DNA from 3 places in the Planococcus sp. SSTMD024 genome. Region 1 is predicted to be linked to each of the others. Evidence: riboswitches for the same ligand, from Rfam matches in the RefSeq annotation. Region 1 holds a riboswitch; each other region holds the start of a gene.
What was found. A riboswitch is a leader RNA that binds a small molecule or an ion and turns the genes downstream of it on or off. The one in region 1 is predicted to bind thiamine pyrophosphate.
Positions count from the first base shown of each region.

Region 2: it holds a riboswitch for thiamine pyrophosphate, as region 1 does, so the genes downstream of both, AB9R92_RS04160 (ABC transporter substrate-binding protein) here and AB9R92_RS17065 (YkoF family thiamine/hydroxymethylpyrimidine-binding protein) in region 1, are expected to answer to the same signal.
Region 3: it holds a riboswitch for thiamine pyrophosphate, as region 1 does, so the genes downstream of both, thiT (energy-coupled thiamine transporter ThiT) here and AB9R92_RS17065 (YkoF family thiamine/hydroxymethylpyrimidine-binding protein) in region 1, are expected to answer to the same signal.

Region 1 covers NZ_JBGGNS010000023.1:537,118-547,208, reverse strand. Annotated here, with positions in the region: gene AB9R92_RS17075 (protein adenylyltransferase SelO) at 1-1,133, shown strand, start outside; gene AB9R92_RS17070 (hypothetical protein) at 1,192-1,404, opposite strand; TPP riboswitch at 1,587-1,692, shown strand; gene AB9R92_RS17065 (YkoF family thiamine/hydroxymethylpyrimidine-binding protein) at 1,773-2,378, shown strand; gene AB9R92_RS17060 (ECF transporter S component) at 2,371-2,952, shown strand; gene AB9R92_RS17055 (ABC transporter ATP-binding protein) at 2,939-4,375, shown strand; gene AB9R92_RS17050 (energy-coupling factor transporter transmembrane component T family protein) at 4,356-5,108, shown strand; gene AB9R92_RS17045 (sporulation protein) at 5,196-5,651, opposite strand; gene AB9R92_RS17040 (AI-2E family transporter) at 5,683-6,873, opposite strand; gene AB9R92_RS17035 (LCP family protein) at 6,931-7,875, opposite strand; gene msrA (peptide-methionine (S)-S-oxide reductase MsrA) at 8,106-8,636, shown strand; gene AB9R92_RS17025 (hypothetical protein) at 8,796-9,095, shown strand; gene AB9R92_RS17020 (MFS transporter) at 9,079-10,091, opposite strand, start outside.
Region 2 covers NZ_JBGGNS010000019.1:61,297-71,387, forward strand. Annotated here, with positions in the region: gene cls (cardiolipin synthase) at 1-128, opposite strand, end outside; gene AB9R92_RS04130 (YwaF family protein) at 255-989, opposite strand; gene AB9R92_RS04135 (alpha/beta fold hydrolase) at 1,338-1,514, shown strand; gene AB9R92_RS04140 (alpha/beta fold hydrolase) at 1,547-2,107, shown strand; gene AB9R92_RS04145 (ABC transporter ATP-binding protein) at 2,201-2,944, opposite strand; gene AB9R92_RS04150 (ABC transporter permease) at 2,937-3,704, opposite strand; gene AB9R92_RS04155 (thiamine-binding protein) at 3,704-3,997, opposite strand; gene AB9R92_RS04160 (ABC transporter substrate-binding protein) at 3,997-5,004, opposite strand; TPP riboswitch at 5,133-5,242, opposite strand; gene AB9R92_RS04165 (putative quinol monooxygenase) at 5,340-5,636, opposite strand; gene AB9R92_RS04170 (MarR family winged helix-turn-helix transcriptional regulator) at 5,667-6,095, opposite strand; gene AB9R92_RS04175 (nitroreductase family protein) at 6,202-6,846, opposite strand; gene AB9R92_RS04180 (GNAT family N-acetyltransferase) at 7,003-7,539, opposite strand; gene AB9R92_RS04185 (hypothetical protein) at 7,632-7,892, opposite strand; gene AB9R92_RS04190 (hypothetical protein) at 8,449-8,895, opposite strand; gene AB9R92_RS04195 (hypothetical protein) at 9,133-9,843, shown strand; gene AB9R92_RS04200 (DUF4179 domain-containing protein) at 9,889-10,091, opposite strand, start outside.
Region 3 covers NZ_JBGGNS010000005.1:41,369-51,459, forward strand. Annotated here, with positions in the region: gene AB9R92_RS00880 (DEAD/DEAH box helicase) at 1-922, shown strand, start outside; gene AB9R92_RS00885 (aminopeptidase) at 922-2,145, shown strand; gene AB9R92_RS00890 (SGNH/GDSL hydrolase family protein) at 2,158-3,096, shown strand; gene AB9R92_RS00895 (hypothetical protein) at 3,157-3,306, opposite strand; gene AB9R92_RS00900 (M20 family metallopeptidase) at 3,371-4,453, opposite strand; TPP riboswitch at 4,593-4,692, shown strand; gene thiT (energy-coupled thiamine transporter ThiT) at 4,793-5,368, shown strand; gene map (type I methionyl aminopeptidase) at 5,528-6,280, shown strand; gene AB9R92_RS00915 (tryptophan-rich sensory protein) at 6,326-7,066, opposite strand; gene AB9R92_RS00920 (M3 family oligoendopeptidase) at 7,253-9,052, shown strand; gene AB9R92_RS00925 (GNAT family N-acetyltransferase) at 9,054-9,602, shown strand; gene AB9R92_RS00930 (DinB family protein) at 9,682-10,091, shown strand, end outside.

The DNA.
Region 1 (10,091 bases):
TCCAATTGAAAGGCGCCGGCATCACACCCTTTTCCAGAAGCGGAGACGGCCGCGCGGCACTCGGGCCCATGCTGCGGGAATATATCATCAGCGAAAGCATGCATGGACTCGGGATTCCAACGAGCCGAAGCTTGGCAGTCGCATTGACAGGTGAAAAGATCCAGCGCTACTCTGCAGAACCTGGAGCGATCTTGACGCGGGTGGCTTCGAGCCATATCCGCGTCGGCACTTTCCAATTTGCAGCGAAATACCGTTCGACTGAAGATTTGAAGGCGTTGGCGGATTACACGATCAAACGGCATTTCCCGGATATCACCGGGCCTGACCGCTATATCGAATTATTCCGCCGTACAGCGCAGCGGCAAGCTTCACTCATCGCAAAATGGCAGCTTGCCGGTTTTGTCCACGGCGTCATGAACACCGACAATATGACGATCAGCGGTGAAACGATCGATTATGGCCCGTGTGCTTTCCTGGACCGCTACGTTGAATCCGCGGTTTTCAGCTCGATCGATGCCGGCGGCCGTTATGCCTATCGGAATCAACCACTTATCGGAGGGTGGAATTTAGCGCGTTTTGCAGAATCCTTGTTCCCCCTCTTGGATGATCGTCCTGAAGAAGAAGCTCTTTCTTCTCTACAGGCAGCACTTGAGGAATACGTCAGTTTGCAAAAGCAGCTGTATTTGGCAGGCATGCGCGAAAAACTCGGCTTGTTTACCGAAATGCCAGAAGATGAACAATTGATCGAGGCATTGCTGGAAGTGATGCAGGAAAAGCAAGCGGATTATACCAACACGTTCCGTTCCTTGACCTTCGAAGCAGTTGAAGAGCCTCAACTGGCAAACGACCCTGCTTTTAAATCCTGGAACAACCGCTATAAAGCCCGCCAGCGAAAAGAAGGCCGCTCAGCACAAGAAATCCAGGAATTGATGAAAAACCGAAATCCGGCTGTCATCCCGCGCAATCACCGCGTCGAAGCGGCACTGGAAGCCGCAACGCAAGGTGATTACGAAGTGATGGAAAAGCTTCTGGATATCCTTCGCAATCCATATGCCCATTCCGAAGAGCAGCAGCCCTATACGGCCGCTCCGCCGCCTTCAACGCCTCCGTACCAGACCTATTGCGGAACATAAAAAAATCCCCAGCCTTTTCATCGGCAGGGGATTTTCTCTATTGCGCTGGTCGGTACAATCACTGTCCGTCAGTGACTTCAGTGACGCTGACCATTTTGACTTCGTCCATCTTGAATTGGTAATACGTATCGTTATCGCCGATAAATTCGCGGAAATCATCCGCATCCAAACCGCTGACCGCTTGTTTCGGGGTATCGGCTTCGACGGTGCTGACCGCTTCGACGCCTGCGCCGAAATGGTAAACGACGCGGAATTTTTTGGTTGATGCCATAATTATTGGATTCCTCCTCAAATGCTTGTCTGCTTTAGGTTTACCCGATTTTTTAGGGAGTATTCACCTTAGCCATCATTTTCTCATTCCTGCTAAAAATAATGGAATCCCTTTACTTGGGAAAGCATTTGATCTACACTTTAGCCATCGGGAAAACCCGACACTTAAAACCGCATACCGTTTTTCTGCACTGGGGGTGCATATTTTTGCTGAGATGAGAGCTTTCGCTCCGATCCCTTATGACTCGATCAGGTTAGGACCTGCGTGAGGAAGTGCGGTGACTTTCCGACATGACTACGAAATATGGAATAGTGGCTGCATCTTCACGGATGCGGCTTTTTTGTGCATATTTTTAGGAGGGATTCCATATGGAACCATATTCATGCGGCACCAGCCCGATTGTCGGATTTCGCTTTTCCTTGCATCCGATGAGCGGCAATTTCATCAACATTATCAAAGGCGCGTTAAAGGACACCGATACATCCAATGTCTGGATGCAAACCGATGATGTCTCCACCGTCATCCGCGGCAAACAACAGCATGTCTTCAATGTCGCAAAGGCGCTCACTCTTCATGCGGCGAAGACACAGGAACATATCGCCCTGTCCGGCACCTTTTCAGCTGGATGCCCAGGAGATACTGCGGGAGATGCGTATTTGGACGCACCCGATAAACAGGCAAACGAAGACGGCAGCAAGCAATATGTTTCCTCCCAATTCGCGCTTTACCCAATGAACAACCCCGGCTATATGGATGTCATCTACCGCGAAGTGGAACGTGCGAAAGAGTTCGGCGTATGGAACGATTCCATGCATTATGCTAGCGGCATCCACGGAGATATTCATGAGGTCTTTTCTTTTTACGAAACGAGCTTTTCCAGCGCGCGTTCCGATCGATACCCCCACCTCGTGATGACTATATCCATGAGCATCAACAGTCCATCACACAAAACAGGCGGTGAAGATCGTGCTTAGAGAATGGAAACTGAAAGAAATTGTCCTCATGTCATTATTTGGCGTCGTGTTCGGCATTGTCTACCTGCTATTTTTGCACATCGGCAACTTATGGGCAGGCGTCATCGGGCCGCTCGCCTATGAGTGGATGTTCGGCATTTGGTTTATTGTGTCCATCATTTCGATGTACATCATCAGGAAACCCGGTGCCGCTTTTTTGCCAGAAACCTTGGCCGCTGCCATCGAAGTGATGCTTGGCAATGCGATCGGCCCAAGGCTTATCCTCTCAGGCATCATCCAAGGGCTTGGGGCAGAAGCAGCGTTTGCACTGACACGCTATCGGCATTTCCATATCGGTATCTTGATGCTTGCTGGTGCAGGCGCAGGAGTTTTCAGTTTCGTTTACGGCTATTTCCTATCGGGCTATGCTGCCTTGGATCCTTCTTTTGTTGCCTTGATGTTCACGCTGCGCGTAGCGAGCGGGGCGATCATTGCCGGCATTGGCGGCAAGTACATCGCTGATGCGCTACTTGCAACCGGGTCACTCCGGGGCTATGCCATCACGAAGGCGGAAAAAGGCGATGTCCGTGCCTAATCCGATTTATCAATTGGACGACGTCAGCTTCCGCTTCCCCGAGTCGGCACAGCCAACTTTGCATTCTATTACGCTGGCGATCCATCCACAAGAACGCGTGGTCATTACAGGGCCAAGCGGATGCGGGAAGTCCACGCTACTCTATGTGCTGAACCGGTTGTATCCGCATAATTGCGACGGAGAAGTTTCTGGAAATGTCCGGATCTTCGGCCGTGCATCACAAGAATATGAACCTGGTGAAGCTAACCGGAAAGTCGCAACGGTTTTTCAAGATCCCGACAGCCAATTTTGCATGCCGACGGTCGAAGAAGAACTGGCGTTCACTTTGGAAAATCTTCAAGTGCCCCGGGAAGAGATGCCAAAACGCATCGACCGGATTTTGCGCATGACGGGGCTGGACAATATGCGCGATGGCGTCATTCAAACTTTCTCAGGCGGGATGAAACAACGCATCGCTACAGCTTGTGCCTTGATTATGGAGCCCGACTGCTTGTTGCTCGATGAACCGCTCGCCCATCTCGATCCGCTGACGGCGAAAGAGTTTGTCGCTTGGCTGGATCAATTGCAACAGGAGCGCGGTCTTGCGGTCGTCGCCGTGGAACATAAGCTGGAACTGTGGGATGAATTTTTCGACCGGGAGATTAGCCTTTCAGAAAACGGCGCCATCCTGAAAGACCAAGCTTACACCAAATGGAATGCGCCTTTCCTGCCGAAACGCGAGACGGCCAAACAGCCAAAAGTCTTGTTTGAGGCAAAGGATGTATCCATTATACAAGCTTCAAAATCTTTGCTGCGCGGTGCCGGCTTGCAGCTTTATGCGGGTGAAGTGATGGTCATTGCAGGTCCGAACGGAAGCGGGAAATCAACTTTGCTGAAAGCTTTATGCGGCATCATGAAACGCGATAGCGGGACGATTTCGGGAGAGTTTGCCGGATTTGTCCCACAATCGCCCGAGCAGCTGTTTCTGTCGAAGACTGTAGAAGAGGAATTGTCGTATTCCGGAAATTCCTCTTCTCACGATGTGAAAAATCTGCTCGAGGCGCTTTCTTTGGAACCTATTGCTCATGCCCATCCTTTTTCCGTGAGCCATGGCCAAAAGCGCCGTGTGGCTATCGGCGCGATGCTAGCCGACCGCCGCCAAGTCCTGCTGCTAGATGAGCCGACAGCAGGGCAAGACCTCAAGGCATTGAGGGAGCTCCATCACCAAATCACTTGCCGGGCCCAAGACGGCTGTGCATTGGTCGTGGTGACGCACGATATGAATTTTGCCATGAGCATAGCGGATACGATCTGCCTGATGCGAGACGGCAGATTATCCGATCCGCTTGAACCACAAGAGCTTTTTTCAAGCCCTGCCCTGCTGGCAGAGCACCGCCTATATTGGCCGGAAAAGGAGAAATGCTATGCGACGTCTTTTACATGAAATGAACCCCAGCTTGAAATTTCTTGCTGTCACAGCATGTATGCTGGCGCTCGCGTTTTTTTTCAACCCTTGGACACCATTGATGTTTTTTTTAGGCATCGTATTGATGCAATTGCTGTTTAGCCAAACCAATTGGAAACTTTGGTTACTCGTTATGCTGCCTTTTGTAATCGGCGCATTCGGTTATTTCTGGACTACCTTGGTGTTCGGCGTGTCTGGCGATGGCCCTGTGTTATGGACAATCGGCATGATCGAAATAACCGCTCAAAAATGGGAGCATGCCTGGTCATTGTCGTTACGCGTCCTGGCGTTTTCAAGCATTTCGTTATTGTTTGCCTTCACGACTGATCCGGTCCGTTTTATCCAAAGCTTGATGCAACAGGGAAAACTGTCTCCAAAACTTGCTTTCAGTGTGCTGATCAGCTATCAATTCCTTCCAGTTATAAAAACGGAATTTGAGCAGTTGCGGCAAGCTCACCGCCTCAGGGGTCCGGGAGCGAAACCTACGCCATTCAAACGAATAACAGCCTTGCGCCGCCTGCTCATCCCCCTGCTTGCCGGTGCTGTCAGAAAAGCCGAGCGCGCCGCCTTCGCGATGGAAGCGCGGGCATTTACCGGCGCAGCAAGGTCTCATTACAGGGAAATTAAGCTTGGGCACAAGGATTATGCATTGCTTGGCATGTTTCTATTTGTGCTGGCCATAAGTTGCAGCGCTGTTTTTGGACATAACTAAACGACACCCCCGCAGTTGGATCGTTCACTGCAGGGGTGTCGTTTTAGTTAACATAATAAAATTATTTAAATTTAGTGGTGGAAGTTATCAGCTGTCAATCTTGCCGTATGTGATTTCGTCCTCATCCTGTACATCGAAGCCGTTTTTCACGTGGACAATGGTCCGTAAAATCAACTTGGCATTCACGTTCTCCAGCACCCATCGCTCATCCGGGACTATTTCAAATTGCTGCATGACGGTGTTCTTCGATTTTACCGATCCGGCAAATTCCAAGCTTTGCTTGGCAACTGGCGTTTCATAGAAATCGAAATCGCTGTCTTCCCGGTAATCTTCCACTAAGCGAATCACTTGCAGTTCAATATAATCGATTTCCTGATCGCCGCCTCCCCCGTCCAAGTAAACCGTGCCGTTCAAGGTTTCGCCTTCTTCAAGATGCGGCCTTTCCACTACCGTGTCCACTTTGACCGAACCGATGCCGATCGAAGATAAAAAGTCTTTGAATTTCATAAAAATCTCTACCCCCAAAATTTGATAATTCTCCATACCACTTTTTCCTTGCCCGTAAACTGCAGCCCTAAAGCTCGGTGTAATCGTATTGTTTGTCCAAATCTGTCTCATACCGGTTATAACGCCGTTTGAACAGCTTGTACAGATGGCTGACGATGACCCGCAGCAGCGCATACATCGGGATGCCCAGTATGACCCCAACGACGCCAAATAAGGAACCAGCCGTCAACAAGACAAAAATGATCGTTACCGGATGGATGTACATCGTCTTGCCCATCACTTGCGGGGAAATCAAATTGCCTTCCACCAGCTGGACGACGGTCCACACAATCGCGAGCTTCACGAGCATGAACGGCGAGGTAACGAGTGCAATGATCGCAGCGGGCGTAATCGCGATTGCTGGGCCAATATAAGGAACGATACTGGTCACCATCGCCAGCGCGCCGAGCAAAAGCGCATAATCCATGCCGATGATCAGAAAGCCGATATAGACCATTACGCCAATGCAGAAAGCGACAATGAGCTGGCCTTGGATATAAGCCCCCAGTTGCTTGTCTGCGTCCTTTAAAACTTCTCTTGTATCACCCCGAAATCTTGGCGGCAGCAACTTCAGGAAATAGCCTGGAAGCTTATCGCCATCCTTCAATAGGTAAAACAGGATGAACGGCACGATGACAATCGACAGGATAACCCCCGTAATGGTCGAAATCCAGCTCGTGACGCGCGTGATGATGCCCGTCACAGTCGCTTGCAGTGTATCCGCGATGCTGGCCGGCAAGGTGGCGATCAAGGCTTCGATATTGAAGCTTGAATCCCGGTAATAATCACCGACTAAAGAATTGCGCAAGAATTGGTCAATATTGTTCAATAAGCGCATGAAATAATCCGGAAATTCCTCGATCAAGTTCTGGAACTGTTCCCTTAAAAATGGAAACACCAGGACGCTCAGCAAAGTCAAGAGCCCGATGCCCCCTAGGAAGATAATGAGAATGCCCCAGATTCTTGGAATTTTAAAACGTTCCAGAAGACGCAATACCGGCCGCAGCAAGTAATACAAAATAAGAGCCAGGACGACCGGCAAGACAACCGTTTTCATGAACACATTGAGCGGATTGAAGATAAACGATACTTCCCTGAAGATGAACACGACAAGCCCGATCAAGATCAAAATTAATAGGGTGAAGAGCGTATTCCTGCCGCCGAGAAAGCGAATATAGTTGGTAGCGAAAAACGGTGGTCTATTGTCATCTGGCGGCATGGCGATCCCCTTCTTTGTATAGGCTTCTACCTGTAGTTTAGCATATTATCTGACAAATTAGTCGAGTGGCTGGGACAAAAATTCTTCCAGCGCACGGCGGTTTTGCTCTATATCGATTTCAAGAACCGAGCCGGCTTGCGGGTAATTTGCATAGCTGTATCCGCCTTCCACCGGAATCGTCAAGCGTTCGATTTCGCCGCTGCCACCGGTACCAAGTTGTGTCGCCAACTTGATTTGGTCGACCAAAGGCATATCGGTCTGCACATAGCCTTGTGCCGCTCCTGCAAGCTTCGGCAGTTTCGGGATCGACGACACGCTGATCAATTCATCTTTTAAGGCAGCGATCACTTGCTGCTGGCGGCGGACACGGCCAAAGTCGCCTTCATTATCCGACCGGAAGCGCGCATAGCCGAGCAGTTCTTGTCCGTTCAACTGCTGGACTCCCGGAGATAAGGTCACCCCGATCTTCTCGGACATCTCTTTTTCAACATCGATTTCCACACCGCCTGGCGCTGCGATATCGACGAGCGTTTCAAAACTCTTGAAATCGACAAGTGCATAATTATGGATTTCGACACCGAACATCTCACGCAAAGTCGACGCCAGCAAGTCGACACCGCCCAAATAATACGCGGTATTCAATTTATAGGATTGATAGCCCGGAATATCTGCATAAATATCACGCATGAACGACGTGATCTTCACTTCATTGTTTTCACGGTCATGGGTCACCATCATCATCGTGTCCGTACGGGACTGCTCTTCCCCACGCGAATCCACCCCGAGCACGAGGATATTCTGGTACCCGCTATTGTCTTCGTCTCCTGAAAATGGTTCCGGTTCAATCTCCGTTTCGCCGGCTATGTTTTGCCCTTGTTGGTATTGGATAAAAAAATAGATTCCTGCGCCGAGCAATAAAATGATCAATAATAAGAAAAGTTTGCCTCTCGGGCGGAACCGTTTCCGTTTTCTTCTCTGCCTCGTTTCGTATTGTTCTTCCATGATGTTTACATTCCTTTCTGAGCTGTAGCAATTGATTAGACGCATATGAATGAAGACAGGTTTCCCTTCAATACGTTTTTATTGTCTGTGCTTGGCTGGAGTGGTAAAATTCTTCTTATTCTCAGGCGCTATTTTCCATCTCTGACCGAACATCCAGCCGGCTCATGTCCAAAGCTGGGTGTCCGGATGGAGGGTGGCTGCCAGTTTAATAGATAGAGGGAGGCAATCCGATGTTTGAAAAAGCGACATTCGCTGGCGGCTGTTTTTGGTGCATGGTCAAGCCCTTCGATCAATTCGATGGCATTGAATCTGTGGTTTCTGGATATACAGGCGGCCATTTGGCGAATCCTTCATATGAGCAAGTAAAAAGCGGCCATTCCGGCCATTTGGAAGCAGTCGAAATTACCTTTGACCCTGCGGTATTTCCGTACAAGCAATTACTGGATATTTTTTGGCAGCAAATCGACCCAACCGACAATGACGGACAGTTCCAAGACCGCGGGGCTTCCTATCGCCCGGCCATCTTTGTCCACAATGAAGCGCAGCGGCAAATGGCGCTTGCTTCCAGAAAACAGCTCGACGCAAGCGGCCGTTTCGATAAGCCGGTCATCACTGAGATTCAAGATGCGGAACCTTTCTATCCGGCAGAAGAATATCACCAGGATTTTTACCTGAAAAATCCCGAACATTATGCACAGGACCGCGCCGAATCCGGGCGCGATGAATTTTTGACTGCTGCGTGGAAGAAAGCCGACGCTTGATGCGCCGGCTTTTTCTAGTTGTGTAAAACCGTGAGCACCGCTTTGCCATTTCTGCTCTCCACAAGGTTTCTATATTTTTTATTGACAGATTATTCACTTAGTTTAAAATCAGGATACGCGGGTCTTCCCGCCACACTGCGTTAAACAGGAGGCATCATTATGCAATGGCTCAGCACATTGGACATCTTTTTCGTGCAATTGATCCTTTTTCCGCCGATTGTCATTCTGCTTGGCGTCTCATCCGCTATCCTAGCCAGCCGGATATTCATCGGCCCTCTCATCACGCTCGTTTCAGCGCTTGAACTGAATTATTGGTATTTCTCAACGATCCTTCCGGAGGCGGATATCCCTCCGATGATGATTGCTTCATGGGCCATTCTGTTCCCGCTTTTGTCGCTATATTTTTCATGGCTGGCGCTCGCCCCGCCCCATAAGCAAACCATCAAGGCTTTCGATTGAGCAAATAAGCAAACATGATCATGAAAAAGACGAATGCCAGGAACAGCCACAAAGTGATATCGTGGTTTCCTGTCTGGTCATAAACCACTCCGATGACAAAAGGCATGAATGCCGAAATCAAATAACCGCCGGATTGGGTCATTGCAGCCCAACTGTTCGCTTCGTCAGCTGAATCCGTGGCATCGAGGGGCAAAAGCAAAGCAATCGGAAACAAGCCGCCAAGCGCCACGCCGATCGAGGCGGCAGCGAGCCACACCGCCCAGGTTCCCGCTAGCATCAATAACAGGATGCCGGCAGTCCCGAACGCAAGCACAGCCACTACCCATAGGAAACGATTCGGATAACGGCTGAATAACAGCGGGATGGAAATATTGCAGACGATCTGTACCGCTGTCATGATCGTGACGACCGCGCCAGCTGACAAGACGCTTAAGCCTTTATCGATCGCAATAGGCGCAAGCCATGTCAGCATCGAGAAAAAGAAGGCTGATTGGAAACCGAAAAACAGCAGCATATACCAAGCTTTCAAGTTTTTCCACGGGCTGACGCTAATCGGCACGGGACCGTCCGGCGCCTTTTGCACTTGTGCCTTCGTCTCAGGCATCCTCAGCCACATGATGAGGGCAACAACCGCCAAGCCTGACCAGACCGCAAGCCCCGCCGGCCACCCGGATGCAGCATAGACAACGCTCGTGAGCCCTGCGGCAAGTGTCGCACCGAGCCCCATGCCGAATGAATAGACCCCAATCAAGGAAGCGGTCCGGTTTGGGAAATCCCGTTTGATCATCGCTGACAGCATTGGCCCGATGATTGCGATGGCGATGCCGATGAAAAATGAACTGAGCAATAAATTGAAATAACTTGGCCAAAAGCCACGCCCTAAAGTAAAGACGCCGATGACGGCCAGTAAAAAGCCGATGGAACGCTTCAAGCCGAACCGGCGGTTGAAGATGATGGCAAACGGCGCGAACAGCCCCATGCACAGCACAGGTACAG
Region 2 (10,091 bases), on a different contig from region 1:
AAAATCAATAGCCATGCCCAAGTAGCCCCTGCGTCCCGCCGTTCATTGAAGATGATGACAAGCGCTAGCACGATATTCAACAACAATAAAGAGTTCAATGTCCAGCTCAGTACAACTACCCAATCCATTCCCGCCACCCCTTTCGCTGTGTCCCCTCTTATTCTCTAAATATGCAAATAGTCCTCTATTGAAAAACGAAATAGCTGCCTGAGACGGAATCAGTTCTGTTCCTGGCAGCTCGTTCCTAGTAGCATTCAGTTTTCTTCAGGCCCAGTTTTCATAAAGAGCCAGCGGAATATGCCGTATTGAGCCGCAAATAAGAAAAAAGCAGTTAGGCATAAATTGACATAATACAAAACCCCATCCCCGAAAAAATCCAAAGGCGAGACGGTAGCCGGCCGCTGCGACAAGTAAAGATAATTCGAGCCAGTCTGTGGATTGACCCAAAAGCCGATGAGTGCGGCATAGGCTAGCAGGAGGCCGTAGACCGATAACACCGAACGCCATGTAAGTGCGCTTGGCATAGCCAAAGCCAAAAACAGGCATGCCCACGCGATGGCTGTATGATGGACAAAGAATTTCCAAAACCGGTAATGTTGGTAATCATAAGGCATATCCGGTGTCACCAGTGCCAGTGCGGCCGGGACGATGCCGATGAAAAACGACACACGGATCCAAAATTGCTGCAAAGTCACTAACCCGACCATGGCAGTGACAGAAGCGACGCCGCATAAATGAAGCGGCATATAGCGATTGAAGCTCCAATAATCGTGGCTGATGGCCCAATATTGATAGGACATTTCAGAGATGAACAGGACAAGAAACAACAGCCAGCGCAATTGCTGGAACAAGGCGTCTTTAGCGGCTAAATTATCCCTCAAAAGGACCAGGCAAAGGAACCCTGTCAAAGCGATTGCCAATACCACTAGATGGCTTATGGAAAAAAGCTCGAACGGATAATCGGATCTTGCACCAAACCAGGTGTCCATCGCTGCCCCTCCCGAGAAGTATTGTGATGATATTTTATCATTTTTCTCATCCACTGGAATTCACTTTCCGTAGTTTTGACTAGCTTTATTTTCAAGTTTGTAGGCAAACTACAATCCAAGCGCCTGGTTCCAATTTCGTTCGGGTATTCGAAAGTTTTTCAGTGTTTCTGTAAAACGATAAAAACTTCGAAAGTGGGGAATGATAAAAGCAATATGTCGTCTTTTACGTTTTATAACCCTGCTGCGCTATTTGGTCACTTCAAAGCTACCCTAGAAGTCTGCCTTAGTTTTGGGATATGAACCATTTGGCCGGTTGGTTTTAAACAATGAAACAGAGGGGTGTCCAATATGATCGCTTACTCAGAGTCCACGTTTACTGAAGCGGAGCCCATACTCTTCATCCACGGGCTTGGCGCAAGCAGTTGGATGTGGTGGCAACAAGAACACGCATTTTCCGATCGCCAATTAATTATGGTCGATTTGCCTGGACATGGAAAAGTGCCACTATACCTTGGGTCAGTTTAGCGGATAGTGCCGAACAAATTGCCCATCAAGTTATTAAGAGTCGAGCTGTCCATGTAGTGGGACTTTCTTTAGGAGGGCATGTCGCCTTGGAATTGGCTAAGCATTTCCCTGATAAAGTACTCACCCTCTTCATTAGCGGCATTACTGTCCAGCCGTTGCGTTACGGATTTTTATTGAAACTGCAATCACGCGCTGTGCAGCGGAACATTCACAATACATCGCATCTCGAAAAGCAGGCCCGTGAACATTACCGCCTGCCTCCTGAAAAGATCCCTGAATTCATCTCCAATTATCAACTGCTAACGCGCGAGACATATGAAGCCATATTTAAGGAAATCATTCGGTTCCGCCTCGACGCATCGTACAGTTCTTTTCGCAAGCCCGTCCTGTTTGCAGCTGGAGAGCACGAGTCGCGCGCGGTAATCGCTTCGGTTAACATGGCTCCTGTTGTTATGCCGAATGCTGTCGGCATGTTAATCACAAATGCTCGACATGATTGGCCCGTTCAGCAAGCTACGAAATTCAATCGCCTGTTGAGAAAATGGCTGACGGGAAACCTGGATGAACAGAAGGACTTGCTCTTCCCTGATTAAGTACAGAGGAATACTGGCGAAATAACAATAATCGTTGAAGCGGAAGAGGGACCATAAAAGGCCATCGAGGTTTCTCGACAGCCTGCATCGCTACTATTTTGTTACACCTTCCTGCAATACTTTATAAATCCGTCTCTTGTAGTCTAAAAATTCTTCTGTCAACGTGATGTCTTGTGCTCTCGGCCTCTCGAAACCCACTGTAAACTCAGCAACAACATGCGCAGGTTTTTCCGACAACACGAGGATGCGGTCTGCGAGAAACAGCGCTTCTTCTATATTATGGGTGACGAAGAGAATCGCGCGTTTATTGTGCTGCCAAATGTCAAGCAGCCATTTCTGCATTTCCGAACGGGTGAATTCGTCGAGAGCTGAAAACGGTTCGTCCAGCAAGATGAGCGGCTGCGGGCTCAACAGGCTGCGGATAAAGGCGGCGCGTTGTTTCATGCCGCCCGACAATTGGTGCGGATAGGATTGCTCGTATCCTGCGAGCCCTGCTTTCTCCATCATTTGCACTCCCGCTTGCTGATCTTTGTGTCCTGCCAGTTCAGCTCCCAACAAAACATTGTCCAGCACGGTGCGCCACGGGAGCAATGACGGGCTTTGCGGCATATAGCTGACAGAGCCTTTTTGGCCGTTGATGTTCTCGCCTCCCAACAGGATCGCTCCCGCATCCGGTTCGTAAAGCCCGCCGATCAAATGAAACAACGTGCTTTTGCCGCTGCCGGAAGGGCCGAGCACGGCGACAAATTCATCTTCTGCTATCTTCAATGAAAGCTCCTTTAGCACGTCGGTCCCGTCAAAGCTTTTCGATAAGTGCTCAATCGCCAATTCAGCCATTCGGATTCCCTCCCCCACTCGTTTTCCAGCGGATGACCCGCTTTTCGAGTAACACGATCGCCGCAAAAAACAGCATACTTAAACACATGATCAACAGGATCGCGACAAATACTTGCGTCGTCCGGAACGACGACGAGGCGAGCGTCATATAGACGCCGATGCCTTCCTGCGCACCAAGCCACTCCGATATGACGGCGCCCATGACGCTATAGGTCGCCGCGATTTTCAAGCCTGAGAAAATCGACGGCATCGCATGCGGCCATTCAAGCTTCCAAAAAATCTGGCGCCTATTGGCTCCTGCCATTTTCATATAGTGCAGCAATTCGCCGCTCGTTTGCCTGAATCCATCGAGCGCCGCGATGGTGATCGGGAAAAAGCATACGAGAATGATGATAATGAGTTTTGGCAGCCAGCCAAAGCCGAACCAAATGACCAACAGCGGCGCCAACACGATGATCGGAATGTTTTGCGATAATATCAGCAAAGGGTAAAAAGTCTCCCGCAGTTTCGGCACGAGATGAAGGAGCATCGCGACGCCGAGCCCGATCGCCGATCCGATGAAAAAGCCGAGAACCGATAAACGGATCGTCGCAATCAGATGCCCGCTGTAGTTTGGCCAACTATTTACCGCTTCCAGCCCGATTTGATAAGGGGTCGGCAATAGCCAGTCCGGCACTTCAAACAGCGGCACCAGCATTTGCCAGATAATCAATAAAAGGATGAGGACCAGAACCGGTCTCCATCCTTTTCGCACAAACATCACGGCCGGTATTTCTCCGTCAATTTATCCATCGACGCGCCGCTCGGCTGATACAGCACTTTGATTTGGGAGATAACGTTCGAACTGCCGCCTTCGATCATCGCCTCGTTCATTTCTTCGACGATTGAAAACAACTGCTCCAGATCCCCTTCCATCGTCGTCTCCAGTGGATTGACTTGGTATGGGACACCTGACTTCTCGATGACGGCGATTGCTTTGTCCACATATGGAATGACGTCTTCTCCGTTTTTCGTTTTCGGGATGATTTGAATACTTAGTAATGCATTGGCCATTAGTTTTCCTCCTCCGGTAAAAATTCATTGGTATATGCCTGCTCGACGTCCAGTTCTTCATCCAGCAAGCCATTGTCGAACATCCAGTCAGCGTAATCCGCCCACACTTGCTCTTGTTGTTCGCCGAATTTCACGGCATCGTCCTGATATTTCGGCGATAGCCATTCCTGGCTCGCTTTCACCAGTTCCGGGTCCAAATCCGGTACCGACTCGATCAGGATGTCCGCTGCTTGTTCCGGCTCATTGATGGCGAATTCGTAGCCTTGCGATACCGCTTTGGTGAATGCCCGAACCGTTTCCGGATCTTCTGCGATCATGTTTTCATTGGTCATCAGGATCGGGGTGTAATAGTCCAGTTGGTCCGAGTAGTCCGTCAAATACTGCATGTTCAATTCATCGCCGCGCAGCTCGGCTTCAATGCCTGTCCAGCCATAGTAAATCCACGCAAAATCGATGTCGCGCTCGACGGCCGTGAAGAAATCGCTATTGCCGATATTGACGATGTCGACATTTTCCACATCGGCCCCGTCTTGCTCCATGATGGACCCAAGCACCGCTTTTTCGACCGGAGCTCCCCAGCCGCCGTAGGTTTTCCCTTCGTAATCGCCAGGCGACTCGATGGCTTTGGCTTTCGGTGATGCGAATCCGGAGGTGTTGTGCTGGATAATCGCCGCGATCGAGACGATCGGGATGCCCTGCACTCTCGCTTCCGTCAAGCTTTCCTGTGCCCCGATGCCGAATTCCGCCTGGTTGGAGGCGACCAATTGATTGGCACCTGCTTCTCCCGGCAAGATGATTTCGACATCGAGCCCTTGCTCTTCAAAATAGCCCTTTTTCTGTGCCACATACAAGCCGGTGTGGTTGGTGTTCGGCGTCCAATCCAAGACCATCGTCACTTCTTGTAATTCCTGTTGCTCATTCGCCACATCGCTCCCCGGATTTTCCGCTTCTTCTGTGCATGCCGCCATCAGCAATACCGGTGCGATGGCAATCGTCCATTTTTTCATCTTGTTTCCCCCTCTGAATTAACTCATAAAAAATGATTACAGGAGCTGAATCAGGGGACATATCCAATTGGGGATACCAAAAAGCGCCCAAGGTTATGGAAACCTTGGGCGCATATCATCGCAGAATAGACCGATTTGAATATGTTCCCTCCGCTGGTATTAGCCAGTTCAGGTTCCAAGGGTCAATATCTCACGGATATTCTCTCAATCGGCAACACCGATTCCCCCACATGTGTTTTATGAAATTAGCATTTGTCTTTCAATGTCTATCTTGTCACAGTTGACAGATTAGTTCAAGCATTGTCTGAAATCTCGTTTGTATAAACAAGATTTCCTTACAGTTGGACAGCTTCACCGCTATAGACTTTGAGTTCCATCGGCGCGCTCATGAACCCGGCCGCTTTTTTGGAGAATGCCGTGAAATGCTCACTCGAGTTATGGGCTTCGATCGCCTGTGCATCTTTCCATACTTCAACCATCATGAAATGGCCTTCCTGCTCGACCGATTTCACCAAATCGTATTGAATATTGCCTGGTTCTTTACGCGATGCTTCAATCAGAATTTTGCTTTCGTTTAAAAAGGCTTGCTCTTGGTCCGGTTTCACTTGCAAATGCGCGTGGATAATCAACATTTCATTTCGCCATCCTTTTATTTATATTTATTAATATTCAATGATATTGTCTTGCATGCGCTGGAGCATGTCGCTAAGCGCATCCACTTCCTCAGACGTGAAATCGTGGAGCAATTGTTTGACGAAGCCCGTATTTTCATTCCGGTATTCGACAATGCGCTCGCGGCCTTCCTCGGTCAGGCTGACAAAGATTACGCGGTTATCCTCTGGATTTCTGCGCTTCGTAACCATGCCGCTCGCTTCCAGCTGCTTTAAATGGCGCGTAATCGCGGCGCCGTCGATATTGACTAACTTTTGAAGCGTCGACTGGTTGATTTCGTCCACTTTATACAGTTGGGACAATAATTCATAGCGCGACGCACTGATACCCGTGCAGCGCTCGAACTTCGGGCTGATTTGATTGGTCAGGCCCTTAAACTGGTGCAGCACTTGTTCCTGCTTTGAAAATGAACACGGCATTGAAAGACCTCCTAAATGATCGATGAAGTCAATTGATAGCTGTGCCCACTATTCATTGACCAGTCAAATATAATACATACATCCCGAATACTCAAGGTCGGCTGGCTTAGCTCCAGGTCGTGGTCGTCTCGACCGGCAAGCGGTACGACTGGAAGCCTTCGCTCGCGGCTTTGCCAATCGTGAGAAGCATGACTGGCACATAACGCTCTTTGTCCAGGCCGAACGTTTCAGCGATTTTTTCCTTGTCGTAGCCGCCGATCGGGTTGGTGTCGTAGCCGAATGCACGGGCAACGAGCATCAATTGCATGGATACAAGCCCTGAGTCCAATAGCACGATGTCTTTCATCTGCTCATTGGACATGCCTTCATACAAAGGTTTGAAGTAGCCGACTTGGAATTCTTTCACTTCTTCTGGCATATAACCGAGTTCTACGGCTTTTCCGTAAATCTCTTCTGCGTACTCGATGTTTTTGAGGTCGCCGAATACGGCGATGACAGCTGACGCACTCATTACTTTTTCCAAGTTGAAAGATGCCAGCGGCGCAAGCTTTTCTTTTCCTTCTGCGCTGTCGATAACAACAAAACGCCAAGGCTGCATATTGATGGAAGAAGGTGCTTTGGATGCCTGTTCCAGAATTTCGGTCATTTCCTCACGGCTGATTTTCACGGTTGGGTCGTATTGCTTGATGGAACGGCGCCCATTGACGATTTCATTGAAATCATTGGTTTTTTTGTTTTGTAATGTGTTCATCTTGATTGCTCCTTTTTCTATCCTAATGGTTTGGAGAGATATTAATTGACCCCTCATTAATTGATGCCTCACACAATATAAACCCGTTACAGGAAAAATGCAACCAGAAAGTTTCACAGCGGTTCGGAACAAAAAAAGAAAGGCTTCTGCAGCCTTTCATGCTTTTGCCTTTTGATAATCGCTTCGAATAATTGCCATGATGATTTCGTCTGAAAACGCCCCGTTGTAATGGAGCGCTTCCCGCAAGACCCCTTCTCTTTTGAAGCCGTTCTTTTCATAAGCGCGTATGCCCCGCTCATTATGGCTGAACACTTCCAATTGCAGGCGGTTGAGTTTCAACTCATCAAATACAAATTTCAGCACGAGCGCCATCGCTTCTGTTCCATATCCTTTGCCTGTCAATTGCATCGCATTCATGGTGATCCTGAACCCCGCACTCTGGTTGTCTAGATCAATATCCAACACTGACAGCTCACCGATCAATTGATCCATTGCGTTCAAGCAAATCGTGAAATCGTAGCGCGCTTCATCCTTCTGTATCTGTTCAATATGTTTTTGGATTTGCTCAAGCGAAAACCTGGCTTTTGTTCCGGTCATGTAGCGGATTTCTTCGTCTTTGGTATGATTCAAGAAAAGCGGTGCATCTTCTGCCACTACTGGCCTCAAGTATATCCGTTCAGTGATTAGTTTCATGGTTGCCCCCAATTTAATACACTTAATATCTCATACTTACTATAATAAGTTTTCACGGAAATTCAGAGCGTAATTGAACGATTTAACACTAATTACATTGGTTTCTTGTGCAATTTTATATACGGTACAGTAAAAGTAATCGAAGAAAGCAAAAGAAAATAAACGCCAAGGAACATAGGAATATATGTATAGGCATCAATCAAATTGCCCGATGTTCCCCAGGACGCAGCTCCATAAGGTCTTGATATTGCAATAGCAAAAGAGTCTCCGTTAAAAGCAACGATTAAGGAGATAAGTGCTGTACAGAAAAAGACGATCGATAGAGCAAATGATTTTAATAAACGAATAACCATAGTTGATTCTCCTTAAGTATTTTTATCAACCCACCTATAAAACCAAGACAAACGACATCATTGAAATCTCTAAGCCGATTTCAATACTGAAAGTAGAAGTAAACTATAGATATGCCATCAAAAAATGTAGGTATTTTCTTAAATTGAGCTCTATTCGTCAACAGCTGTATACATTATACTTTCCATGCTAATTTGATTTCCCTGATTTTATTTCATCAAATTCAGCCCATCCGATATACACTATGCCACTTATTAGTGAAACAATACTCAAGGTATGCAAAGAAGTGCCTGTGTAAGACAAAAGTATATCGAAGAACTCTGTATCCCACGATGTAGCGGCGCTTCCAAATATAGCAGCACTTATGTATTTTGCAGAAAACAACATTGCAGCAATAAAGATGAAAGTTGTTCCAGTTCCTCTCCGACTCAATCTAAATACCCCCTTATCTACTAAATTTTAGTATATATCCGTGTCCATTATATGTATATAAAAATTTTATTGATAACACGGATTCGATACATATTACAAAAACTATTAATCCAGGCGTCATCAAATTCACCACTCAAACCTACGAACATCAACAGGAAGTACTTTGTCTAGAAACGCTATTTGTTCTGCGTTTAACTCGTAACCGATCAATTCAACTCCATAATGTTCAGAAGAAAACACTGGCTCGCCTTGTCTTTCTAGAAATACAGAGAACCATTTCAGCCTGCCTCTTGCATCAAGAGAACGCGTAAGAATGAATTCTTTCGCTTTTTCATTTAATTGCCCACTTGCAATAAGCAACTGGCCATCATCATCACGTTCTGCATTCGGCAACTCATTTATAATATCTTCAAATTTTGCCGTTTCTCCTTTCCAACAATGGATTTCAAATGAATCTGCATACGCAAAGAAATGCTCGATCATCGGCATCCAAAACGAATAGTCTTCTGCGTAAGAAAATGTTTCAGGCGTATCCGCCATGCTTGTAAGTTCATAATGCATATTGTGTTTCATCTTCAGCCTCCTGGATTTAAGCCATTGGACTAGATTCTCTTTCTTCCCTGGAAATCCCTATCGTCTTATCAAATATAGTTTCAACTACGTCAGACTTCTGAATATTAAAAGGTTATTCATTATTTAGAGTCGAAGCAGTACAATAAAGAAAATCATCGCACGTTATTTATGGCATCTTGGATTTAACAAAACTTCTCCGTTTCACCAGACCATTTCATCTGACAGGAGGCTCAGGTCATGCTGTTGATACCGTTTTTGATCGGCATTGTATTTATCTTGATCCATTTCTTTGCGAGCGTCCTGGTGCCTCGAGATAAATTGAAGCAAGTGAAATGGTTTTCGTTTTCAGGCGGGCTCGCTGTTTCGTATATTTTCATCTACCTGCTCCCGACTTTGCATAAGCAGCAAGCGGCGATCCAAGAGCCATACCGGCAGCTGACGATGGAGTCGGAAATCTATTTCGTCGGCCTCCTCGGTGTCGTCTTGTTCGTCGGCATCCAAATTGTCATCCAGCAGAATTATATTTCCCACACTTCCACTTTCTGGTCTGTCATCTTATTCTATGCATTCTATAATGCGCTCGTCTCCTATTCCGTGCTGTCATTTGAAGTATCGGCCGTTCAAGCCTTGTTCTACTGCGTCGCGATCGGGCCGCATTTTGTGGCGGTCGCCCATGATATGTGGCGGAAGTTTCCTGTGGAATACACCAAATACGGCCGTTATATACTGGGCATGGGCATTGTCGCCGGGTGGATCATCGCATTGACGACAGAACTGACGCCGCTTTTCAAATCGATTGTCTTCTCACTCGTTTCCGGCGCAATGATCTTCACGGTGTTCAAGCACGAACTGCCGAGCGAAAAGGACACGCATTTTCCGACGTTTCTTATTTCCGTCGCCATTTACTCTGCGATTACGATTTCATTGAAGTTTTTGTTCGAATGGTAGACGCCAAAACAAGCCCGGCGCAGTTATGAACTGCGCCGGGCTTGTTTATTTTCGCTTCTCTTCTCTTTCTTCTTCTTCATAAACCGGAAATTCGGGATCTTCAATAATTCGATAGGTCCCTTCCAGCATATTGATTTCCAGTGCATCAAATTCAATTCGAATCGATTCCGGCTCTTTGCCTTCCACCATTCTGCTGACGTGGCCAAAGGGGTAAAAGGTCAATGAGGTGGCCAGAGGGTCCAGCCCTC
Region 3 (10,091 bases), on a different contig from region 1:
ACTCGCGATGCAAATCGTCAACGTCTTGCGCGAATGGACAACAGGGACGGATGTGACGGTCACGCCGTTGATCGGCGGCGCCAATATTCAGCGCCAACTGGACAAGTTAAAGAAAAAACCGACAATTGTCGTCGGCACACCGGGACGCTTGAATGAATTGGTCAAGACCAAGAAACTCAAAATGCACGAGGTGCGCATCATGGTGCTTGATGAAGGCGACCAATTGATGGCGCGTGAACACCGTGGCATCATGAAGGACCTCATCGAAAGAACACAGCAGGACCGCCAGCTCGTATTGGTATCGGCGACGATCACCGAGGAAATCGAATTGGTGGCAGAACGCCTGATGAAGCAGCCGATAAGATTGCAAGTATCCGCTGAACAGTTGCCGAAACAGGGCAAAGTGACGCATTCATTCATTAAAGTCGATGAGCGCGACAAGACCGACTTGTTGCGCAGCCTGTCGCATATGACAGGCGTAAAGGCACTTGCATTCGTCAACAATCTTGACCAAGTGTTGATGAAGGAAAGCAAGTTGAAATTCCGCGACGCGAAAATCGCGACTTTGCATTCCGAAATGAAAAAAGAAGAACGCAAGAAAGCGTTGGACGATTTCCGCAAAGGCGACACGGCTGTATTGATCGCGACCGAAGTGGCAGCGCGCGGCCTTGATATCGATCAATTGACACATGTCATCCATGTCGATGCACCGATGACAGTCGAGCAGTATTTGCACCGTTCCGGCAGAACCGGGCGTGCAGGGGCTGATGGGGAAGTGTTGACGCTTCTGGCTTATGCAGACGAAAAGCATTACAAGAAACTGACGAAAGAATTGCCGAACAAGCCGGTGCAGAAAATCATGCACGGCGGCGAGTTGATGGAAGGAAATAGCAAAACCATTTCAGCAAAGGGGAAGAAATGATGAGCTTTCAGGACAAGTTAGCGCAATATGCGGAATTGACTGTCCGTGTCGGCGTCAATGTCCAGCCGGGGCAGGAGCTGTTGATTGCGACGACAACCGATACCGTGGAATTCACGCGTTTGGTCGTCGAGAAAGCCTATGAGGCCGGGGCCAAGCAAGTCCACGTCGCGTTCTCGGATCCATCAGTAACGCGGACGCATTACGAATTGGCGCCAGACGCCGCGTTCCATGAATTTCCGGATTGGGTCGTCAAACAGCGCGACGCCATCATCGACCAAAAAGGCGCATTCTTATGGATTGACGCAGAAGACCCGGACTTGCTGACCGGCATTCCGGCAAAACGGCTGAGCGATGCCCAAAAATCCGCTGGAAAGGCATTGGAACGCTATCGCCAGGCTGTCGGATCCGATAAGATCGCTTGGTCGATCGTCGCGATCCCTTCCGAAAAATGGGCACAAAAAGTGTTCCCGGACGAACAGGACCAGATGGCCGCTTTATGGCAAGCGATTTTTCAGACCGTGCGCATCGGAGACGGTGACGCAGTCGCATTGTGGCACGAACACATCGCCAACCTGGAACGGCGGGCGGCCGCATTGAACGAACGGCGCTACCGAAAATTGCATTACCGTGCGCCAGGAACCGATTTGACGATCGGCTTGCCAGATGGCCATATTTGGATGAGCGGCGCTTCCCGCACACCAGACAATGTGCCGTTCATCGCCAATATGCCGACTGAAGAAGTGTATACCGTGCCGGCTAAATTGGAAGTCGAAGGCACCGTGCGCAATACGAAGCCGCTCGTTTACCAAGGCAATATCATCGATGGCTTCACGTTGGACTTTGAAAGCGGCCGTATTACAAAAGCGCAGGCAGAAGTCGGGCAGGAACTGCTGGATGAATTGATTTCAGCCGACGAAGGTGCCGCGTATCTTGGGGAAGTGGCGCTTGTGCCGGTTGAATCGCCGATTTCGGCTTCCGGCACCTTATTCTATAACACCTTATTTGACGAAAACGCATCAAACCATTTGGCTATCGGCGATTCCTACCCAACTTGCCTCGAAGGCGGAAAAGACTTAGAGCGCGGGCAATTAAAAGATTACGGATTGAATACATCGATTGTCCATGAAGATTTCATGATTGGCTCGAGCGAGATGGATATTGACGGCATTACGGAAGACGGCAAAACCGAAGCAATTTTCCGTAAAGGAAATTGGGCATTCTAACGAGGTGAGCATATGAAAAAGACGATGAGTGCGGTGGCGGCAGGGCTTTTGCTAATGGCTGGAAACCCGGTATCTGCAGAGCCGCAAATACCTGCCGCTTATGTGGCGATTGGCGATTCACTGGCGGCAGGCCAGACGCCGAACCGGTCAATCGACAGCGGCTATTCAGATTTGATTGCGCAGGAATTGACACGCAACCAGCCACTGGCGTTCTATTCGAAAGACTTGGCATTTCCTGGATTCACTACAAGCGATGTCCTGGAAAGCATCGAGTCGGATGAAGCAAAAGAGCTGCTGGGCTCGGCGAACGTCATCACGGTGTCTGCCGGCGCGAATGATTTGTTGCGCCTCGTGCAAGCAAATGCCGCTGAAGGCGCTTTGAGTTTTGAAGAGATCCAGGCAGATTACGCATTGAATGCAGCGCGTGAAAATGTCGAAACGATTCTGGCTGAACTGGGAGAGCTTGCGCCGACAGCGGATATCTATGTCATGGGCTATTATTTTGCTTATCCGCACGCCAGGGACAGCCAAAAACAAGGAACGGCGGGGCAGCTGGAACAATTAAACGCCATTCTCAAGCAGGAAGCGGAACAGGCCGGCGCGACATTTGTCGATGTAGCCGACCGTTTCGGTGAGGATGCGGTCGAACTCGTCCCGAATTCCGGTGACGTCCATCCGAATGTGGAGGGCTATCAGGAGATGGCAAACGCTTTCTTTGAGCATTACGGGGAAGGGTTTGAAGTGGAGGATGCAGAGCTTCCGGAACCGGCGCCTGTAACTTTCGAGGAAATCCAGCAAATGCAGGAACAGGAAGAGTCGACAGATGAAGCGGATGAAGCGGAAGAATCGCCTGCTACGGAAGATGCTTCAGGGGATGAGTCTGCCGCCAAGGCATTTCAAGGCGAAAAACTTGATTATCTGGCGATTCGCCAGGCATTGCCACTCATTTAGAAGTTCAAGTCAAATAAAAAAAGCCCGAGAAAATGGATTATTTTCTCGGGCTTTTATCGTTCAGCGGCTTTTTCGTGAGTCGCTGCGGTTGCGTGCATCGTTTTCATTGTTTGCGTTGTTCTTTTTGCGGTTATTCATCACTTTGCGGATGATTGGGTATGCAATCGGCCCATATTTAATCGCAGATCGGACAAGTCTTCCAATAGCCATATTTATCGCTCCATTCATTTTTTCGTATTGAGGTTTAGTAGAGTTTTCCCGTTTTCAGCTCTTATTAAACATCTGTCGGGGCGGTGGCGTGCGCGATCAAAATATCCTTATAGGACTGAACGCTTGAAATAGAGACGTATTCAGCATTGCCGTGCCAGTCGTCTCCACTCGGCCCGAACTCGATGGCGCCTTGCCCGCCGATTTTTTCGGCATAGTAACGGGTGTCGGCAGCACCGTGCTGGCCGAACAGCACCGGCTTTTCCGAAAGCGTCGTTTCGACCGCCTTCATCAAGGTCCGGATGTACGGATGGTCGTCCGTCGTCGTCAAGGCAGGGGTCGAACCGCTCGCTTTATATTCCATGTCGACGTCGAGTTTCTCCGCCAGTTGTTTCATCTGGCGGACGATCTCGTCTTTGTCCTGTCCGGGCATGAAGCGGATATCGTAGGACATTGTGCAGATTTCCGGCACGACATTATAACGGTCGCCTGCGTTGATGATCGGCAGGTTGACAGAAGGCTCCTCGTAGTATTCGGTCGATTCTTTGCGGAACGGCAAATCGTTCATGCCGGCATGGAATTTCATCGCCGATTCGATGGCGTTGATGCCTTCCCATGGGCGCGAGCCGTGTGCCGGTTTGCCTTTGAACGTCAAATCCATTCGTAAGATGCCTTTCGATTGCAAGCCGATCTTCAAATGGGTCGGCTCGCCGCAAATAACGAAATCGCCGTAATGGCCCTGGTCGACGAGCCATTTCGATGTATTGCGCCCGCCGATTTCTTCGTCGGTGACAATATGCAAATGCACTTCGCGCGGCAATTCAGAGGCGTCGAGTTCAACAAATGCCTGCATCATCGCAGCGACTCCCGCTTTCATGTCGGCCGAACCGCGGCCATACAGTTTGTCGCCTTCTTCGATAGGGGAAAATTGTTCTTTATGGCCCGGCACGACGTCGACATGGCCGTTCCAGATGATCTTTTCAGCGCCTTGGCCTTTGGCTGCTGTCAGCATAAGGTAGCCGTCATTATCATGGACTTCCACTTCTTCGCCTTTCGCTTTGAGCCAGGCAGAGCAGAACAGCAGCGCTTCGTTCGCCCCTTCTTTCGTATCGCTTTCGATTTTTATTAAATCCTTCAATAAATCAATCATTGATCCGGCAGTTTTCAAACTGCCTCCACCACCTTCCACAAAGTTTGCTAGTTTCTAACTACCCTAATCCGTTTGGTTGAAACAGCCTTGCATGCGAAGTGCGCGTTGTGTACAATACACATAATAGCGGAATAATTGTATACACCACAAGGGGAGCTTTGGCTGAGAGTGAACGATTAAGTTCTTACCCTTCGAACCTGCAAGTTAATGCTTGCGCAGGGATGTGGATGGAAAACCGGCCCAAGCGGCGCCAGGATCTATCCTGGCGCCGTTTTCTTTATAGTTCTGTGTAAAAACGGCCCTTCTGGTGATGTGCAAATCCAAAAGGAGGCAGTTTGAATGAGAAATAAACGTGTATTGTTAATGGTCGAAATTGCGATTTTTGCAGCTCTCGGCTTTGTATTGGATTTTATCGCCTTTCGCATGCCGCAAGGGGGATCGGTCAGCTTGGTCATGATACCGATTGTGTTGATGGCATTCCGGAGGGGCGTCGCAGCCGGTGTCGTCACGGGGCTGTTGGTGGGCTTGCTGCAGATCGTCACGGGGTTCATCTCGGTTGCGCCGCTATCGTTCGGCTTTGTCGTCATGCAAGTCATCTTGGATTATTTGCTGGCGTATGGCGTTGTCGGGTTCGCGGCGATTGTGCGCGACCGTTACCTGGAGGCCGTACAGGCGAGAAAGACCGGGAAAATCATTGCCATGGTCGCACTTGGCGTCTTGATCGGTTCGTTTCTCCGTTATGTGATTCACGTTATTACGGGCATCCTGTTCTTCGGCATGTTTGCGGAAGGTAACGTCTTCATCTATTCGGCGGTCTATAACGCCACCTATATGATTCCCGTTGCAATCGTTGCGGCAATTGTCTGCTCGTTGCTGTTCATTACAGCGCCGCGGCTGACACAGCCGGATGCATGATCAAAACCGCCTATAGCTAGGCGGTTTTTTAAGTGGATAAAGAAAATAATGAGTGCTTTTTATTGGTTATTTATGGGAATTCTCAAAAGGTATGAGAGGCGAGAGCGGCTTATTCTATGTTATAATGCTCAAATAGAATAGTTTGAAAGAAGGGTCAGTATGATAGCGACTAATGAAAAAGATATTGAAGGTTTGAAAAAAGCCGGACAGATGGTGGCGGAAATCCGCGAAACGATGAAAGCGGCCGTGAAGCCCGGCATCACGACGAAAGAACTCGATGAACTTGGGGGCCGCCTATTCAAGGAATGGGGCGGGGTCTCTGCTCCGAAATCGGAATATGATTTCCCAGGCTATACGTGCATTAGTGTCAACGAAGAAGTAGCGCACGGGATTCCAGGTAAGCGCGTTATCAATGACGGCGATATCGTCAATATTGACGTGTCCGGATCATTTGGGGAGTATTTCGCGGACACCGGCATTTCATTCGTGGTCGGAGAAGGGCACGAAGCGAAAGAAAAGCTTTGCCAAGCGGCGGAATCCGCATTCGAACGCGCCATGATGAAAGTGAAAGCCGGCGCCAAACTGAACCAGATCGGCAAAGCAGTCGAACGCGAAGCGAAAGACCAAGGTTTGTTCGTCATCAAGAACTTGACCGGGCATGGCGTTGGGAAATCGCTTCATGAAGCACCGCAATATATCCTTAATTATTACGATGCATGGGAAACGACGATCTTGAAAGAAGGCATGGTGCTCGCAGTCGAGCCGTTTATTTCCCAAAAGGCCGAGCATATCATCGAATCAGGCGATGGCTGGACCTTTATCACGCCGGACCAATCGCTCGTCGCACAGATCGAACATACCGTACTTGTCACAAAAGGCGAACCGATTTTGCTGACGAAACTCGAAAAATAAAATCATCGAATACAAAAAAACAACCATCAGTCGATGGTTGTTTTTTTATAGCGTCATACCCGTTTTTGCCGGCTTTTTCTTGATCAACAGAATGCCGGTCAGTAAAACGCCGCTCAGGAATAGAGCTGCCGTACTGACCAGCATCTCGTCCATGCCGTGGCGGACGGCGATCGCGACGAATGCCCAGATGAACACCAAAGTCAGTGGAATGTCTGAATGGTGGAAGCGTATGTGAAGCGCCAATGCGGTCGCAACCGTCAGCATGATGACCGTCCACAATTGATCGCTCAGCCCCCAGCCGCTCCAACTGTAGAAAGTCAAAACATAGCTAATATTGGCGATGGTCGCGACACTGATCCAGCCAAGGTTGACGGAGATCGGCAAACGTTCCGTAAAGCCCCGTTCGTCGTTTCCATATTCCAAGTACAAAGCGATCAGTGACAATAGATAGGCAATCATTGAAACAATCGACCAAATAAAGAACTCATAATGCCAGCAAAGCAGCCAAGCGATATTGAAAACAGCGCTCAAGATGAAATACATTGAGACTTTTGCTGAAGGGTGCACTCCTTTTTTCAAGCGCAGCCAAAAGCCGATAATCCAGATAGCCAATAAAATATATATAACGGACCAGATGGAAAATGCATAACCGGCCGGCGTAAAGAGAACCGGCACACGGTCGGAGATTTCACCGGTAGTCTGACCGTTGATCGGCAGTATATTCGCCAAGGCATTCATGGTGACGACGGCGATAAATGCCAAGGTCATCAGCAGTACGCGAATCATATGAAATCCCTCCTCAAATATCAGTATAAACTCGCCAGCCCGCACGACCAACAAGAAAGTGCAGGAAGTTTTTGAAAAATGGCGATATCGTGAAAAGTGGCAGGCAGTCGCCGTTCCCGTTCCGTGAAGGGAGATGTTATACTTATTAATGTATTTTGAAAATTCGTGACTGCAGGGGGAAAAAAGATGACAAATACATATCCGGAAGTATGGGAGCTCGACAGTTTATTTTCAGGGGGGAGCGATTCAGCTGAATTGAGAACGCATCTGGGCGCGACAGGTGATAAGCTGGCCGATTTCGAACAAGCCGCTGCGACGTTCGATGTGCCGAAGCGAGCAGCCGATGCGCAGCAGGTGGCGGCGTTTTTGGAACAGACGAGTGATGTATCGGTGGATATCCGCCAAGCAGGGGCGTTTATCGGCTGCTTGATGGCACAAAACACCGAAGACAAAAAAGCGGCATTGCTGCAAAGTGAACATGCATTGATGCGCTCCAGGTTCCAAAGCGCTTTCTTGAAATTCAAGCAGGCGCTCATGGAGACGGACCCCAACGTCTGGGCAGAGCTGCTTTCGACTGAAGACTTGAAGGAATTCGCATTTGTCTTGGACGAATGGCGCAAAGAAGCGAAACGCCTGCTGTCAGAGCAAGAGGAAGGGCTCATCACATCGCTCGGCATCGATGGCTATCACGCGTGGAGCGAATTATACGATTTGCTGATTGCTTCTGTATCGGTCCAAGTGAATGTGGACGGGGAAGAGAAGACGCTGTCTGTGGGTCAGGCGAATAATTTAAGCTCCCACCAAAATGGCAAAGTGCGCAAGGAAGCGTATGACAAGCTGGAAGCGGCCTGGGGCGAAAAAGAAGAGCTGTTTGCGAAGACCTTGAACTCTCTCGCAGGATTCCGGCTGCAGATGTATAACAAGCGCGGCGTCGACAATGTGCTTGAAGAGCCGTTGCAGATGAACCGCATGAAACAGGAAACTTTGGACGTCATGTGGCAGGCCATCAGCGAACATAAAACACCGTTTGCGGATTACTTGGTGCGAAAGGCGCAATTGCTCGGCAAAGACCAGCTCGCCTGGTACGATGTCGACGCGCCGGTCGTGGAAAACTCCCAGTCGTTCGATTACGGGCAAGGGTCGGAGTTCATCATCCGCCATTTCGGGAAATTCGGCCCGGAACTGGAGAAATTCTCCCGCCATGCACTGGAAAATGGCTGGGTGGAAGCGGAAGACCGCGCGCACAAGATGCCGGGCGGCTTTTGCACTTCGCTCCCGAAAAGCGGCGAATCGCGCATCTTCATGACCTATAGCGGATCGATGTCCAATGTCGCGACATTGGCCCATGAATTGGGGCATGCTTTCCATACGCATGCGCTGCGCCCGATGCATGATTTGAACCGCAGCTATGCGATGAACGTCGCTGAGACGGCATCGACGTTCGCGGAAATGATCGTCGCGGACGCAGCGGTCAAGAACGCTGTGACCAAAGAAGAGAAAATCTCTTTGCTAGAAGACAAGATCCAGCGCAGCGTGGCATTTTTCATGAACATCCATGCCCGTTTCCTATTCGAGACGAGATTCTACGAAGAGCGCAAGAACGGCGTGGTTCCGGCAAGCCGCTTGAATGAATTGATGGAACAGGCCCAAGAGGAAGCGTTTGCCGGTAGTTTATCCGAAGGGCATCCGCATTTCTGGGCCTCCAAATTGCATTTCTATATCACCGATGTGCCGTTCTACAATTTCCCGTACACATTCGGCTACTTGTTCTCGCTCAGCGTTTACGCGAAAGCGCTAGAAGAAGGAGAAGGGTTTGAAGAGAAATATATGGCCTTGCTCCGTGATACAGCGGTTATGAGTACAGAACAATTGGCGATGAAGCATCTCGGGGAGGACATCACCGAAAAAGGATTCTGGGAAAAAGGCATTGCCTTGTGTACAAAAGATGTTGAAGAATTCATCAAATTGACTGCAGAAGAGGGATAAGATGAATCTGCTTTTTGAAGGGAAAACGTGTTATCTGCGCACACTCACCGTAGAAGATGCTGAAGACATGGTGCGGATCCTCGTGAAGAACCGTGATTATTGGGCGATTTATGAGCCGAGGCATCGCGATAGTTATTTCACGGTTGCCGTACAGCGAGAGAAAATCCGCGAATCGATCTACCAGGCGCGGGAAAATCGGGAATACAGTTTCGGGATTTTCTCACATGACACCAATCAACTGATTGGCCATATTTCCATTTACAGCATCAAACGCTTGCCGTTTCTCAGCGCTTTGGTCGGCTACTCCATGGACGAAGAGTATATCAGGCGCGGCATTGCCAGCGAAGCGGTCCGCTTGGTCACGGCGTTTGGATTTGAACAATTGCGGCTCCACCGCGTGGAAGCGTATGTCGCCCCGGATAATGCCGGCTCTCTGCGCGTGCTCGAAAAAGCGGGGTTTGAAAAAGAAGGTTTGCTCAAGCAATTCCTGTTCATCAACGGCGAATGGAAAGACCATTATTATTACGCATTGCTCGAACAGGATTTTTGAAAGGGCAAGGCCGCCTATCTGAGATGGTGGAAGGATATGCGGAGATGGTTTGAAAATTGAGGAAGGGAGAGGGTGCCAGATGAATCCCGAGAAATTATTTGCCTATCACCAGTGGGCCAGCCAAAAGGTGCTGCAGTTAGTGGAAGACGCAGGTGAAGAATATTACACAAAAGCGGGCAAAAGTTCATTCCCATCGATCCGCGAAACGGTCGCCCATGTCATTGGCGTCGAAAAGATCTGGTTCAAGCGGATGAATGGGGTCAAGAGCCCGGAATTTGAACACTTCGATGTCGATACGGTAGAGAAAGCGAAAAATGCCTTGCTCTTGCTTCATGCGGAGATGGAATTGTATTTCGCCTCGCTATCAGAAGAACGCTGGCAAGAAGAGCTGGATTACCGCAATATGAAAGGCGACGAGTTCCGCCACAGCCGCGAAGAAATGCTCTTCACCGTCGTCAATCACGCGAGCTACCACAGAGGGCAGATCAC